2 regions of the Pseudoalteromonas sp. 23_GOM-1509m genome follow, and region 2 is predicted to be linked to the other one. Evidence: riboswitches for the same ligand, from Rfam matches in the RefSeq annotation. Region 2 holds a riboswitch; the other holds the start of a gene.

Region 1 (7,585 bases), on a different contig from region 2:
TCGCTCAGGTAGTAAAGTAAGCGTTAAGGGGTAACACGTGAAAATTACCGATACTAGCGTCAAACGCCCCGTTTTTGCGATTGTTATTAACTTACTGTTACTCACATTTGGCTTAGTTGCTTTTAGCATGTTGCCTTTGCGAGAGTATCCAGATATTGAAACACCGATTGTAAATATTAGTACTGAATATACCGGTGCATCTGCCGAAATTATTGAAACAAAAATAACGCAAGTTATTGAAAATCGTATTTCGGGCATTGAAGGTATTAAAAGTATTAACTCATCGAGTCGTAATGGCCGCTCAAACATTACCATTGAGTTTAATATTAGCCGTGACATAGACGATGCCTCCAACGATGTGCGTGAACGTGTTGCGCGTGCACTTGATAGCCTACCCGAACAAGTACGTCCTCCTGAAGTATCAAAATCAAATAGTGACGAAAGCCCTATCGCGTGGTTTGTACTTAACAGTGAAACCATGAATTCATTGCAACTTTCTGATTATGCACAGCGTTTTATTGTAGATCGATTAGCCGTTGTTGATGGCGTATCGAATGTGCGCATTGGGGGGGAGCGAAAGTATGCCATGAAAGTATGGCTTAACCGCCAAGCGATGGCCGCCCGTGGCATTACCTCCAGTGATATTGAGCAAACACTGCGTAGTGAAAATGTAGAACTTCCGGCCGGTGAAATTGAATCAGTTGATCGTGATTTTACCGTTCGCACTGCCCGCAGCTATAAAAACCAACGTGATTTTCAAAACCTAGTTATTAAACGAGGTGAAGATGGTTATTTAGTGCGTCTAGGCGAAGTGGCTGACGTAAAACTAGAAGCCGCCGATGATGAAAGTTTATTCCGAGGTAATGGCCGTAATATGATTGGTATGGGTATTGTTAAACAAGCCAAAGCCAATACCCTAACTGTGGTTGATAACGCCCGCAGTGAACTGGAAAAAATAAAACGTAATTTACCTGAAGGCACCACCATAGAAGACAGTTATGATTCTTCGGTATTTATTAAAGAGTCAATTAATGAGGTTTATAAAACTTTAGCAATTTCTATGGGGTTAGTCGTGCTTATTATCTTTATATTTTTAGGTAACATTCGCGCCACTCTTATTCCCGCGGTCACAGTACCGGTCGCCCTAGTCAGTAGTTTCATGTTTTTATTAGCAATGGGTTATTCAATTAACTTATTAACTCTACTAGCACTGGTGTTAGCAATAGGCTTAGTGGTCGATGATGCCATTGTAATGCTAGAGAATATTCACCGCCGTATTGAACTTGGTGAACCGCCTTTATTGGCAGCTTATCGCGGCGCACGTGAGGTGGGCTTTGCAATTATAGCCACCACCTTAGTGCTTATATCCGTGTTTGTACCATTAGTGTTTATGGAAGGACGAATTGGCGCACTATTTACAGAGTTTGCTATGGCAGTAAGTGCTGCCGTGTTTTTCTCTAGTATCACTGCGTTGACACTCTCTCCGGCGCTGTGTTCAAAAGTGTTAAAGGCCTCTGAAAAAGAAAGTAAGTTTAGCCAAGTTATGGACCGTTTTTTTACTAAATTAGAAAATGGATACCGTAACGCTTTAGCGTCAAACATGACCCGTAAATGGGGCTTAATGCTGAGCTTAGTTTTGGCTGGGTTTGTTAGTTATTCATTATTTTTACAAATACCCTCAGAGCTCACGCCAAAAGAAGATCGTGGCACCTTCTTTGTGCTTATGAATGGCCCTGAAGGGGCAAGTTATGAAAATAACGCAGCTAATATGGCAAAAATTGAAGAGCGCTTGATGCCTTATTCTGAATCTGGCGAACTAAGTCGAGTGCTTGTTCGAGTCCCAGGTTGGGGTGGCAGTGGCGGCGTGGCTATTGTTGGCATGGCTGATTGGGATAAGCGCAAACGCTCAACATGGGAAGTCATGGATGAAATAAGCGGCAAAATGCAAGAGGTCACCGACGTCCGTGCATTTGCTATTATGCGCCGTGGTATTGGCGGAGGTGGTTCATCTCGCCCTATTGAATTTGTTTTGCAAGGTAATGATTATGCTCAACTTGCCGATTGGCGAGATAGAATTATTAAACGCGCTGAGAAAAACCCTGGATTAGTGCGTATTGATCATGATTATAAAGAAACCTTCCCTCAGTTTTTAGTCAGTATTGATAAAAATAAAGCCGCTGATTTAGGCGTATCAGTCTCTGATGTGGGTCGTACACTTGAAACCATGCTTGGCCAACGCCGTGTAACCACCTTTATTGACCGCGGTGAAGAATACGATGTAATTTTAAAGGGCACAAAACAAGACTTTGCCAACCCGACTGATATTTCAAATATTTACCTAAAATCACGTAGCGGAGAACTTGTTCCTCTTGATAGCCTTATTAGCTTAAAAGAAGAAGCCACCGCCTCGCGTTTAAACCGCTATAACCGAATGCGTGCAATTACTTTAAGTGCCAACCTAGCTGATGGTTACACGCTAGAACAAGCACTAAACTTTTTAAACAAGGTTGCCACAGAGGAAAACGACATTGATGGTGCCATTGACTATAAAGGTGAGTCGCAATTGTTTTATGAAGGTGCCTCAGCCATGACCTATGTGTTTGTGCTGGCATTAACCGTGACCTTTTTAGTACTGGCAGCTCAGTTTGAAAGTTTTATGCATCCATTTGTTATTATGTTAACTGTGCCACTTGGTTTAATGGGTGCCATGTTTGGGCTGTGGAGTATGGGGTTAACGCTTAATATATACAGCCAAATAGGTATTGTTATGCTCATTGGGTTAAGTGCTAAAAACGGTATACTGATTGTTGAATTTACCAACCAGTTACGTGATAAAGGCGTAGAATTTAGTGAGGCCATTTTACAAGCGGCTACACAGCGTTTGCGCCCTATTATTATGACCTCCCTAACAACGGTTATGAGTGCCGTACCTTTGGTGTTGGCTTCCGGCCCAGGCTCGGAAAGTAGAATGGTAATTGGTGTGGTGGTATTTACTGGCGTAACGGTGGCAACCATACTAACTCTGTTTGTGGTGCCAGCCGCTTATTACGCACTAGCGCGAAATACACAATCACCTGAGTTTTTACAACAAAAACTTGATAAGCAAGCCGCTGAAAAACCGCTTAAAGAGATCTAAGTCACTCAGAGCGTCGTAACTAGCTGTTACGGCGCTTTATTCAGTGCACATATCCCTAACAATTGAGGAAGTACTTATGAGTTCGACCACACAAGTAGCAACACTCGGCGGCGGCTGTTTTTGGTGTATTGATGCAGCATTTAGGCGTGTAAAAGGTGTACTCAGTGTTTGCTCTGGTTATACTGGTGGACATACTGATAACCCAACATACAAAACTATTTGCACTGGCAACAGTGGCCATGCAGAGGTAATTAAGGTTGAATTTGATGCCAGTGTTATCAGCTTTGAAACCTTACTCGCGATGTTTTTTACCCTACACGATGCCACACAACTAAATCGCCAAGGTAACGATATAGGCACTCAATACCGCAGCGTTGTGTATTATCATAATGAGCAACAACAAGTACAAACACAGGCAGTTATTGCAGAGCTGCAAAGTCATGTTAGCGAACCTATAGTGACTGAGGTGAGCCCAGCAACCACTTTTTACCCCGCAGAGCACTACCATCAGGACTATTACAATGAAAATCCTGAGCAGGGCTATTGCAGTATTTTAATTGCACCCAAATTACATAAGTTTGAAACCGAATTTAGCGAGTTTTTAAACGGGTAATATATTAAAAAGCCCGATTTAAATCGGGCTTTTGTATATTAATAAACACTATATTAGCGATTAAAACTGATAATTTGCCCCTACAAAGAAAGTTCTTCCTGCGCTGTTATAACCTAATAGCTTACCACTGGCAGCAAAGCCCGTCGCAGCAGTAAAATATTCTTTATCAGTAATATTCTCTATTCGAGCAGCTAACGACAAATTATCTAGCAACTGGTAATTGGCTGCTATATTAAATACCGTATAAGCAGCGAGCTCCGAGTCATAATACGCAATCGAAGGACGCGATGAGCGATATTGCATATCCAAGCTGGCATCAAAATCACCCCATGTTTTAGCGAGTTGATAATTAAACGATTCAGAAGGTCTACGTGGTAAATCGGTATTCGTTTTTTCATCTGTAGCGTCTAAAAAGCTAAAGTTAACCGAGTGTTCAAAGCCTAGCGCTGAAAACTCTGCCGACAGCTCAAATCCCTGCATAGATACTTTATCTATGTTAGTGGCAATATATTTACCTGAGTCTGCATCATAATTATTACTAATCAAATTATTGATACGGTTATCGAAAATAGCAATATCATAACGGCCCCATTGGGTTTCTAAAGTTATACCAAGCTCATTATTTAAGGCTTCTTCAGGTTTAATATTATTGTTTGGTAAATAGTACGGGCTGTTAGTCACAAACGCATTAATTAACGAAGGAGCTCTAAATGCAGTACCGTGATTTAAACGTAGTGTTACATAGTTATTTGCTTTGTAACCAAGTCCTGTACTGTAAGTGTTTGCACGGCCATGGAAGTCATAATCATCGGTTCTAACAACCGCATTTGCTAACCATTTGTTATGGCTATAAAACGCGCCTATAAACAACGCCTTATTATCGCGTTTTTCTTCTGATGACGTTGCTGACGAGTTTGATAAATCCTCAGATAAATAATTAAAGCCACCCGATATATCAAGTTCTTGAGTAAGGGTATAACGCCCTCGATATTCAAACTCAACACGCTCTGTGCTATACACTTGCTGCACATCGGTACCTGTTTGGGTATTTTCTTCTTGCGAAACGCTCACCGAAGTACTTTGGCTATATACATCAGAGGCTTTGTTCCAGCCTAGCTTAGCGGTGTAATTTTCAAAGTCGTAGGCATCGTTACCCCATGCATTATCATATTGTGCTTCGCCTTCACTATACTGAGATTGCAGGCTCAACTGGCCTAGTTCAGCAAGCTCATAAGCTAAATTAAAGCCAATGTTTTTATTTTTGTAGCCATCATCATCATGATCTTTTGTGTACTCAGCCGCTGGATCTTTGCCAGTAACATCAAAACCATCCGTCTCTTCGTAGCCTAAATTATAATTAAAGCTAAGCGCCTCTTTTACAAGCCCACCAGCAAGCTGATAATTACTGTAGCTATGGCTGCCTAAAGTAGCCGAAAGCGAGTTATTTGAGGCTTTACGGGTGATAATATTAATTACTCCGGCTACAGCGTCTGAGCCATAAATAGCCGCTCTGGCACCTTTTATAACTTCAACACGCTCGATACTGTTAACTGGAATATTCGTCAGCGATACACTACCTGAGCTTGCATCGCTCACTCTTACACCATCAACCAGTACTAAGGTATATTTAGCGCTGGCCCCGCGAACAAATATATCTGCCTTTTGACCTAACCCACCATTACGGACAATATCTATCCCAGCTATGGTATTTAATATTGCAGGTAAGTCTCGATAATTCGCTTTTTCACTATCAGCGCGGTCGATAACTGCCACACTTGCTAATACATCATTTATAGGTTGTTCAAATTTATTAGCAGTTACTGTTATTGTTTCGATTGATTGTTCTGCAGCAGATACAGAAATAGAGAGTACAGCCGAAATGGCCACACCCAGTGCGGTTTTATTTAACATCATGTCCCCTATCTTTGCCCACCGCAAAGATGTTAGTAAGTAAGATTAAATCAAGGCCGGTCTCCGGACTCAGTTACCATAATTTAATACAGCATAACTTTACCGTTGCGGGGGCAGTGTTGGGATTGACTTCATCAATGAAAACGCACCAACTTCCCGATTATCCTACTAAAAAAATCACACCATTGAAGTGTTTAGCAAGCACCTTGAAAATAGGCTGCTATTGTTATCTGTTTACTAAAAAAAGTCAACGGACGTCTAAACATCTAAAAATCCAAAGATTCAAGGTTCTGGATACGGGGTTCGGGGTTCGGGGTTCGGGGTTCGGGGTTCGGGGTTCGGGGTTCGGGGTTCGGGGTTCGGGGTTCATCATAGATTTAAAAATAAAAAAGCCAAACAATATAACGTGTTTGGCTAAATACATGTTGCTTTGAGCTCAGCGCCTATAGTGCCGAGCTCGAGGCAATAAATTAATCGCGGAAGTTTTTAAACTGAAATGGTTGACCTAAATCAGCAGTGCGTACAACTTGCATAGCCGCTTGTAAGTCATCACGCTTTTTACCTGTTACGCGAACTTCTTCACCTTGAATGGCCGCTTGTACTTTTACTTTAGAGTCTTTGATGGCTTTTACTACTTTTTTAGCCATGTCTTTTTCGATACCCTGTTTAAGTGCAACGTTACGAAAAACATTTTTGCCCGCACGAGAAATATCTTGTAGCTCTAAGCTTGCAACATCCATCCCACGTTTAGAGATTTTACTCGCTAAAATATCAAATAACTGCATTACCTGAGCATCTGCTTCAGCTTTTAATTTAATTGTTTTATCGTTTAGCTCTATTGATGCATCAACGCCTCTAAAATCAAATCGCGTTTCTAGTTCACGGTTGGCGTTATCAACCGCATTTTTTGCTTCGTTCATTTCTACTTCAGATACAATATCAAATGAAGGCATAGCGTTCTCCTAACTATCTAATCTTAATTTTATGCCGCAATTATAACGTTAAAATGATAAATCTTTACATTTTTCTGCATTTTGTTCAGGTGCGATACTAAATTAGTTTGATATACTGAGGCTTCTTTTTTATACGATTTTAGGAATTTTCGTGACAAGGCGTGTTTACCAAGCAATTTTTTTAATTAGTATTGTTGCGTTTACCTTCTTATTTGCTAAAGAGGTAAAGGGCGCGGCAAACTTATTTCCGCATGTTGATAAAGTAGCGCATTTTGGTATCTTCTTTTTACTTGCCATTATTATGGATAAAGCGTTTAAACTCCCATTATATGCACAAATACTATTACTCGCTGGTTACGGTGCAGCAATAGAAATTATGCAAGATAGCCTTCCTTACAGACAAGCATCACTGGCCGATTTTGTTGCCGATTTTATTGGTGCAGCGAGCTACTTTTTAGCTAAAGCCCTGTTAACACTGCGTAAAAAGAAGCATTATGGCTAACATACTTGTTGTAGGTGATGGCGCTATTGGCTTGTTATTTAGCCATTTTTTAGCCAAGCATCACGCTATATATATACTTACTCGAAAAGGCACAGTTAATACTCGCTTTTACAGCCACAGTAACGCTGCGTCTGAAAAAATTAACGCCACTTTTATCTCACAAGAGCAGTTATCTCAAACTCCTGAATTTGATATTGTTTTATTCACGGTAAAAGCGTTTGCAGTGCAACAAGCCTATGCTCAAGTAAAACCTTATCTAGGCAATAATACCCATATTATACTGAGTCATAATGGCATGGGTAATGTTGAACAATTAAATGAACAGCTAACAAAGCAGCAGTCATTGTACTTTTTAACCACCAGCATGGCTGGATTTAAGTCAAACCCTAATATTGTGCAACATACCGGAAACGGGCAAAGTGTATTAGGGGGCTGTAATCAACTAGCTATTCAAAATATTCAACAGCTTA
Region 2 (7,585 bases):
GGGCTTAGGCGTAAATTTATTTATTCGTCAGCGTAATAATATACAACTCACTGCACCGGGTGAGCGTTTGTTACCGCATGCGCAAATGATTATTACTGGGATGCAAAGAGCCAAAGTGGATGTTGCACTTGCAGATAATATGCATAAGCAAATTAGCTTAGCAGGTACGCCTAATATTTGGGATGCATTTTTACAGTTTGGTATTACAAATATTGTATCGGCGATGCCTGGTGTATCGCTGGTGGCAGAAGTGAAAGCGCAACAAGAAAGCACTCGCTTATTGTTGGAGCGCACCCTTGATTTAGCTATTTTATTTGATCCTCCTAAAGTTGATGAACTTGTGGTTGAACGTATTTGTGAACTGCCCATTATTCCGGTGAGTGGTTACGATACGGCAACCAGTGATAACTTTTTTGATAATCAATATGTGTATGTTGATTGGGGAACCACGTTTTCTCTTTGGCATGCGCGTCAGTTTACCGGTAAAACACCGCCTTATTTTAGAACCAGTACAGGGCGTATAGCGCTTGATTTAATACTGCAATGTGGCGGTAGTGCGTTTATTCCACAGGTATTAGTTAAAGATCATTTAGAAAAAGGCGAACTTTTTCATGTAAAAGGGGTAGAAAATACCTCAAGAGATGTATTTGTTGCCTATCATAGAGATAACGAACAGAAAGAGTTGATAGAAACCTTGGTTAATTTGTTGTCGCAAATGACACCGAGTTTATTGAAACAAAGTAAGTAGTCGGTAGGCAGTTTATTTTACATGTTATTTTGATTTCAGATTTAATGCAGTTTTATTAACTTAAAAAGACAAAAATGTGTCCTTTGTAATATTTTTGTCATTTAGTGGTGACACACTGCTGCTGTTTTAAAAATTAGTCTATTGTGATTATCGAGGAAATAACATGAAATTTGCAAAATCGAGCTTATGCTTAGCCCTACTTAGTGGTTTATCTTTTAATGCACTTGCAGAGGTAGACATTTACGGTAAAGCAAATGTAACCGTTCAATCATCTGACGATGGTGAAGGGTCGTTTACTGAAATTAAAAGTAATGCATCTCGTTTCGGACTTAAAGGGTCTGAAAAAATTTCAGACGGTTTAGAAGCGGTTTATAAGTTTGAATTTCAGGTTGATGTGTCTGATGCCGATTCTAAAGGTGATGACGACAATATTTCAGCGCGTAATCAATATGTGGGCTTTAAAGGCGGATTCGGTCAGGTTGTGATAGGCCGCAACGACACCGCGCTTAAGCAAGCGCAGGGGAAACTAGATCTTTTCAACGATCTTGAAGGTGATATAAAAAATACCTTTAAAGGTGAAAATCGTTTAGGTAACTCAGTATCTTATGCTTCAAACTCATATGAAGGTTTTAAAGTATTAGCGTCATTTATTGCAGAAGACGACGTAGATGCCAAAAATGGCTACTCAGTGGCGTTAACTTACGGTGATGCAGGCCTTAAAAAGAGCGCAGTATATGCTGCCATTGCTGCTGATAGCGAAGTCAATGGTTACGATGTAGTGCGTGCAACAGTTCAAGGTAAAATTGAAGATTTTAGACTTGGCGCAATGTACCAAACACAAGAAAAAGTAGATGGCAGCGCTGAGGCTGACGGTTACTTAGTGAATGCAGCTTACCTTATGGGTAGCAACACTTTCAAAGTGCAATACCAAACAATGGATTTTGATGACAGCGATGATAAAAGCGCGATATCGGTAGGTGTTGACCATAAACTAAACAAAAACCTTAAAGTATTTGGTTTTTACTCAAGCTTTGATATGGACAACAATGTTGACCAAGATTACCTAGGTTTAGGTATGGAATATAAGTTTTAACTAAACCTTAGTTAAAACACTCCCTTTTAACCGCACTCAGTTGAGTGCGGTTTTTTTTGCTTTAAATTATTTACTTATCTGCGCATAATAGCCAAGCATTTGGAATGAGGTGTAACTCCTCAACTATTCCCGTAACTGTGATCAGTTTTACTGTAAGTCAGATACAAATGCCTTAAAACTTCATATAACGAGCGGGTTAACTCATTTTCTTTTTGGTACGTATTAGTACTGAGTGTGGGTGTTTCCCTGCCTAGGATAATTTTTTGCACACTCACACCTCTTTAAACTTACCGCTTTTAACCGTTAACAACGTTTCTTGGCGAGTGGACAATACGTTAATTCTTAAGCACATTAATGTGAGCATTGAGCGTGGTAAATTTATTGGTTTAATTGGCCCTAATGGGGCAGGAAAGTCGAGTTTACTGCGGTGCTTATATCGATTTAATCAGCCATCAGCAGGCGACATTAAATTTAACGATACCGATATTTGGCAGCTAAAAAGTGAAGACTATGCCAAGCAAGTTGCGGTAGTGCTACAAGAAACACCGTCGCAATTTAATCTCTCGTTATTCGATGTTGTAGCTCTAGGGCTTACCCCGCATAAAACGCTATTTAGCTCGACCACCCAAGCAGATAAACAAAAAATAGCGCAGGCTATTAGTCGTGTTGGGCTTGAATCTCATAGCAATCAGTCATTTGACTCACTATCTGGCGGTGAAAAGCAACGAGCGCTTATTGCCAGAGCGATTGTGCAGCAACCACAGCTACTCATTATGGATGAACCCACAAGCCACCTGGATGTTAAATATCAAATTCAATTAATGGAGCTGGCTAAATCTTTGGGCATTACTGTGTTTGCTTCATTTCATGATTTAAATTTAGCGGCAGCCATGTGCGATGAGTTAGTGGTTATTAAAAACGGAGAAATCGCTAGCGCGGGAAAGCCTAATAAGGTGATCACCGAGCAAATGCTTGATGAGGTTTTTGGTGTTTGCACGCAAGTTAATACTCACCCTCAAACGGCGTCCAATGGCGAGTCTATTCCCCATATTACCTATTATTATGGATACCAATAACATGGCGATTATGTCTAACCATGGTGTGGCGTTAATTATTGCACTGTTATGCGCTGTATTTAGTTTATTTGTGGCATTGAGCTTTGGTGCTGCCCCTACCTCGCTCGCAGATGTATACCATAGCTTAACTTTTTCAAGCGAGGCCTCATTTACCAGCCGCATTATTATTGAATTAAGAATGCCACGTACGTTACTGGCTTTTTTGGCCGGCAGCGGCTTAGCGATTGCTGGATTGATATTACAAACAGTTACTCGTAATCCATTGGCTGACCCTTATTTGTTTGGTATTTCGTCGGGAGCATCATTAGGAGTCGTAGTATTAATGGCTTTTGTTGGAATAGGCGCAGGCATTGCGCTATCAGCAGCAGCCTTAATTGGCAGTTTAGTAGCAATGGGGTTATTAATTTTAATTGCTGGCAGTCAACGCAACGCCCAAGTTGAGTCGATGTTATTGGCTGGGGTGGCCTTATCATTTTTATTTAGCGCCTTTACCAGTTTGTTACTTTATTGGAGCGATCCGCAGGCCGTCGCGGCTATTTTATTTTGGACTTTGGGAAGTTTTGCTAGGGCGCAATGGCCGTCACTGTTATTACCTGCCTTGGTCATCATTACATGTACAGTCATTATGTTAGGTTTTAGACGCCAACTTAATGCCATGTTGTTAGGTGATGAAAGCGCAACAACGCTTGGTGTACGGGTGCATCGCTTTCGAATTTTAATGCTTATTTTAAGCTCATTGATCACAGCCGTATTGGTTGCTATGTGTGGCGGAATTGGCTTTGTTGGCTTAATGGTGCCGCACATAGTGCGCTTTTTTATCTCTCAAGGCAGCAGCGTTGGATTATTAATGACCGGATTAGTCGGGGGCATATTTATGGTATGGGTCGATGTACTGGCACGTTCATTACTCGCTAACCAAGAGCTGCCAATAGGGGTGATCACGGCGGCTATTGGTAGTCTATTCTTTTTAAGTATCTTGTATTTTCGTAAGCGCCAGCTGGTGGGTAAATAATGAAAACATTAATGGTACAAGGTACCACCTCCGATGCGGGTAAAAGCACCTTAGTGGCAGCACTTTGCAGAGTGTTTGCTAACCAAGGGGTTAATGTTGCACCGTTTAAACCACAAAATATGGCGCTCAATAGTGCCGTAACGCACGATGGTGGCGAAATTGGCAGAGCCCAAGCATTACAAGCCATAGCCGCAAAAGTTGAACCTGAAATCGACTTTAACCCTATATTACTCAAACCCAATAGTGATACCGGCGCACAAGTTATTATTCATGGTAGAGCTATCAGCAATATGGAAGCCGATGCTTACCATGACTACAAAAAAGTGGCTATGGATGCAGTATTAACCTCGCATAAGCGTTTAGCTAAACGCTTTGATTTATTACTGGTAGAAGGGGCTGGCAGCCCAGCCGAAATTAATTTACGCGCAAACGATATTGCAAATATGGGTTACGCCGAGCAAGTGGATTGCCCTGTTATTATTATTGCCGATATTGATAAAGGAGGAGTATTTGCGCACTTAGTCGGGACTTTGGCGTTATTAAGCGAGTCTGAGCAAGCACGAGTAAAAGGCTTTGTGATTAACCGTTTTCGTGGTGATATTAGTTTATTACAAGGTGGGCTAGATTGGCTCGAGGAGTACACCGGTAAACCTGTATTAGGGGTATTACCTTACTTGCACGATTTAGCACTTGATGCAGAAGATGCTGTGGCCATAGATAATAATGTGACCGATGCCAGTATAAATATTGCTGTACTGTTATTACCACATATTAGTAACCATACCGATTTTGATGCTCTGCGATTACACCCGAATATAAATATAACCTACGTGCGCCATACACAAGCAATTCCTGCTGTTGATTTAATTATTGTACCTGGCAGTAAAAATGTACTCAGCGATCTCGCGTTTCTAAAAAATGAAGGCTGGGATCAGCAAATTAAGCGCCATCTACGTTATGGTGGCAAAGTATTGGGTATTTGCGGTGGTATGCAAATGCTGGGTAACACTATCAGTGATCCAAATGGGGTGGAGTCATCGTTGGGGCAAGTGACGGGTTTAGCGCTTAGCGATTTTGATACGCTATTGGGTGAGCAAAAAGTGTTAAGCCGAGTGAGCGCAGTGCTTAATTTAAATGAGCAACAGGTTGCATGTGATGGCTACGAAATACATGCAGGTATTAGTCAAGGAAAGGCGCTCTACAAGCCACTCATTCGCTTTAATAAACACCCCAATGACTTTAAAACCGATGGTTTTGTGAGTGACGATAATGCCATTGCTGGTACCTATTTACATGGCTTGTTTGATAGCCCTGCAGCCACAGAGCAGCTGTTAAAGTGGGTGAAACCAGAAAGTGCAATTAGTGCGATTAGTATAAATGAGCATCGTGAACGCCAATTAGAACGCCTAGCTGATATGTGTAAAGCGCATTTAAATATTGAACAAATTATTAAAATTTATCAAGGACATAACAATGACTGAATCAACTAACGACAAGCACCAACAGCGCCAACAAAAAGTAAAAGAACAGGTTGACGCGCGAGTAGCCGCAGCGCAACGAGAAAAAGGCATTTTTCAGGTTATTACTGGTAACGGTAAAGGCAAATCGACTTCTGGCTTTGGTGTGGTTGCACGCTGTGTTGGGCACGGCAAAAAAGCTGCGGTATGTCAGTTTATTAAAGGCACATGGGAGTGTGGTGAGCGTAATTTACTGCAAGGTGCTGGGGTTGAATTTGCTGTTATGAACACCGGGTTTACGTGGGATACGCAAAATAAAGAGGCCGATACCGCGGCAGCGCAAGCAACATGGCAAGAGTCAAAGCGGATGCTAAGCGACAGCAGTATCGATGTGGTATTACTCGATGAACTCACCTATATGGTGACCTATGGTTATATCGACCTTGAAGAAGTGGTTGTTGCTGTAAATAATAGACCGCCTATGCAATCGGTAATTATTACTGGTCGTGCTGCGCATCGCACCTTAATAGAGCTTGCCGATACGGTAAGTGAAGTACGTAATGTAAAACATGCGTTTGAGTCGGGCGTAAAAGCATTGAAAGGCTTTGATTACTAATGTTAAAGCGTATTGTTTTTGGGCTGTTATTGTTTGCTGTTAATGTACCTCAAGCCCTAGCTGACAAGCCGCTTCGTATAGTGGCTTTAGCACCACACATAGTTGAAAATTTATATGCTATTGGGGCGGGTGATTTAATAGTGGGCACGCTGGATTACGCAGATTACCCGCAAGAGGCGACTAAAATTGAGCGTATTGGTGGCTACAATGGCATTTCTATTGAAAAGTTACTCATGCTAAAACCTGACATGGTGATTGCGTGGAAAAGTGGTAATCAGGCTGAAGATTTAGCACAAATAAAGCGTTTAGGAATTGAATTATATTTAAGTGACCCAAGTTCTATTGAAGGGGTTGCCTCGGAAATACTAAAGCTAGGTCAAATAACGGGTCATATTGAGCAAAGTAAAAAAGTAGCCGAGACATTTACGGCCAAACTCAACGCAATTAAAGTTACACAGAAAGATAAAACCACGCTTACTGGGTTTTATCAGTTGTGGCCTGAGCCTATGATGACTGTATCAAAAAATACATGGATCAATCAGTTAATCGAAACTTGCCAAGTAACCAATGTATTTGCAAACAGCGACACAGATTACCCACAAATTAGCATCGAAAACGTGATAGTTACTAAGCCACAAGTTATTATTATTCCTGATGAAAAATCAAAAAGGGTAATGCCTACGGTAAATTGGCAGCAATGGCCTGAAATCCCTGCGGTAAAGTATGAGCAGTTTATTAGCGTCAATGCTGATTTATTACATCGGTTTACCCCCAGAATGTTGGATGGATTAGCGCAGATGTGTGACAAAGTAGATATATCTAGAGAATTTATTAAGAGTCAATTATGAGCAACTGGTCATCTTTTTTAAACCATGAACTTAGCCAAACATATATGCAGCAAACCCTTGAATATATTGCGAATAAACGAGCCGAAGGCACTGCTGTATATCCGCCAAAATCACAGGTGTTTAGCGCATTTGATGCAACTCCACTTAGCGACATTAAAGTGGTTATATTAGGTCAAGACCCTTACCATGGAGAAGGACAAGCGCATGGTTTGTGTTTTTCAGTATTGCCTGAGGTTAAAAAGCTCCCGCCTTCGCTTAAAAACATTTATAAAGAGTTAGTAACTGATATTAATGGCTTTACCACGCCAGAACACGGCTATTTACAAGGCTGGGCAGAGCAAGGTGTATTTTTACTCAATACTGTATTAACTGTAGAGCAAGGGCAAGCCCATTCCCATAAACACTTAGGTTGGGAGCAATTTACCGATAACGTGATTGCTCATATAAATGAGCACTGCCAAGGTGTGGTGTTTATTTTATGGGGCGCACATGCACAAAAAAAAGGTAAAAGTATTGATCGCCAGCGCCACCATGTATTGGCAGGGCCTCATCCTTCGCCGCTTTCAGCGCATCGCGGCTTTTTTGGTTGCCAGCACTTTTCCAAAACCAATGAACTGTTAGTAGCGCAAGGGGCGCAGCCCATTAATTGGCAGGTATAGGGTAATAGGCATTAAAAAAGGCTTTCATTTATGAAAGCCTTTTTAGTTGCTTATGTTGGTTAAAACTCTAACTCAT

What was found. A riboswitch is a leader RNA that binds a small molecule or an ion and turns the genes downstream of it on or off. The one in region 2 is predicted to bind cobalamin.
Region 1: another riboswitch for cobalamin. It lies ahead of N523_RS0117265 (TonB-dependent receptor domain-containing protein); the one in region 2 lies ahead of N523_RS0101220 (ABC transporter ATP-binding protein).

Annotation. Positions count from the first base shown of each region.
Region 1 covers NZ_KI912434.1:352,846-360,430, forward strand. Annotated here, with positions in the region: gene N523_RS0117250 (efflux RND transporter periplasmic adaptor subunit) at 1-34, shown strand, start outside; gene N523_RS0117255 (efflux RND transporter permease subunit) at 38-3,136, shown strand; gene msrA (peptide-methionine (S)-S-oxide reductase MsrA) at 3,213-3,749, shown strand; gene N523_RS0117265 (TonB-dependent receptor domain-containing protein) at 3,810-5,660, opposite strand; cobalamin riboswitch at 5,698-5,863, opposite strand; gene N523_RS0117275 (YajQ family cyclic di-GMP-binding protein) at 6,131-6,613, opposite strand; gene N523_RS0117280 (VanZ family protein) at 6,765-7,115, shown strand; gene N523_RS0117285 (ketopantoate reductase family protein) at 7,108-7,585, shown strand, end outside.
Region 2 covers NZ_JADO01000008.1:268,077-275,661, forward strand. Annotated here, with positions in the region: gene N523_RS0101210 (LysR family transcriptional regulator) at 1-748, shown strand, start outside; gene N523_RS0101215 (porin) at 912-1,841, shown strand; cobalamin riboswitch at 1,891-2,028, shown strand; gene N523_RS0101220 (ABC transporter ATP-binding protein) at 2,105-2,917, shown strand; gene N523_RS0101225 (FecCD family ABC transporter permease) at 2,919-3,929, shown strand; gene N523_RS0101230 (cobyric acid synthase) at 3,929-5,410, shown strand; gene cobO (cob(I)yrinic acid a,c-diamide adenosyltransferase) at 5,403-6,002, shown strand; gene N523_RS0101240 (cobalamin-binding protein) at 6,002-6,850, shown strand; gene ung (uracil-DNA glycosylase) at 6,847-7,509, shown strand; gene N523_RS0101250 (DUF3545 family protein) at 7,569-7,585, opposite strand, start outside.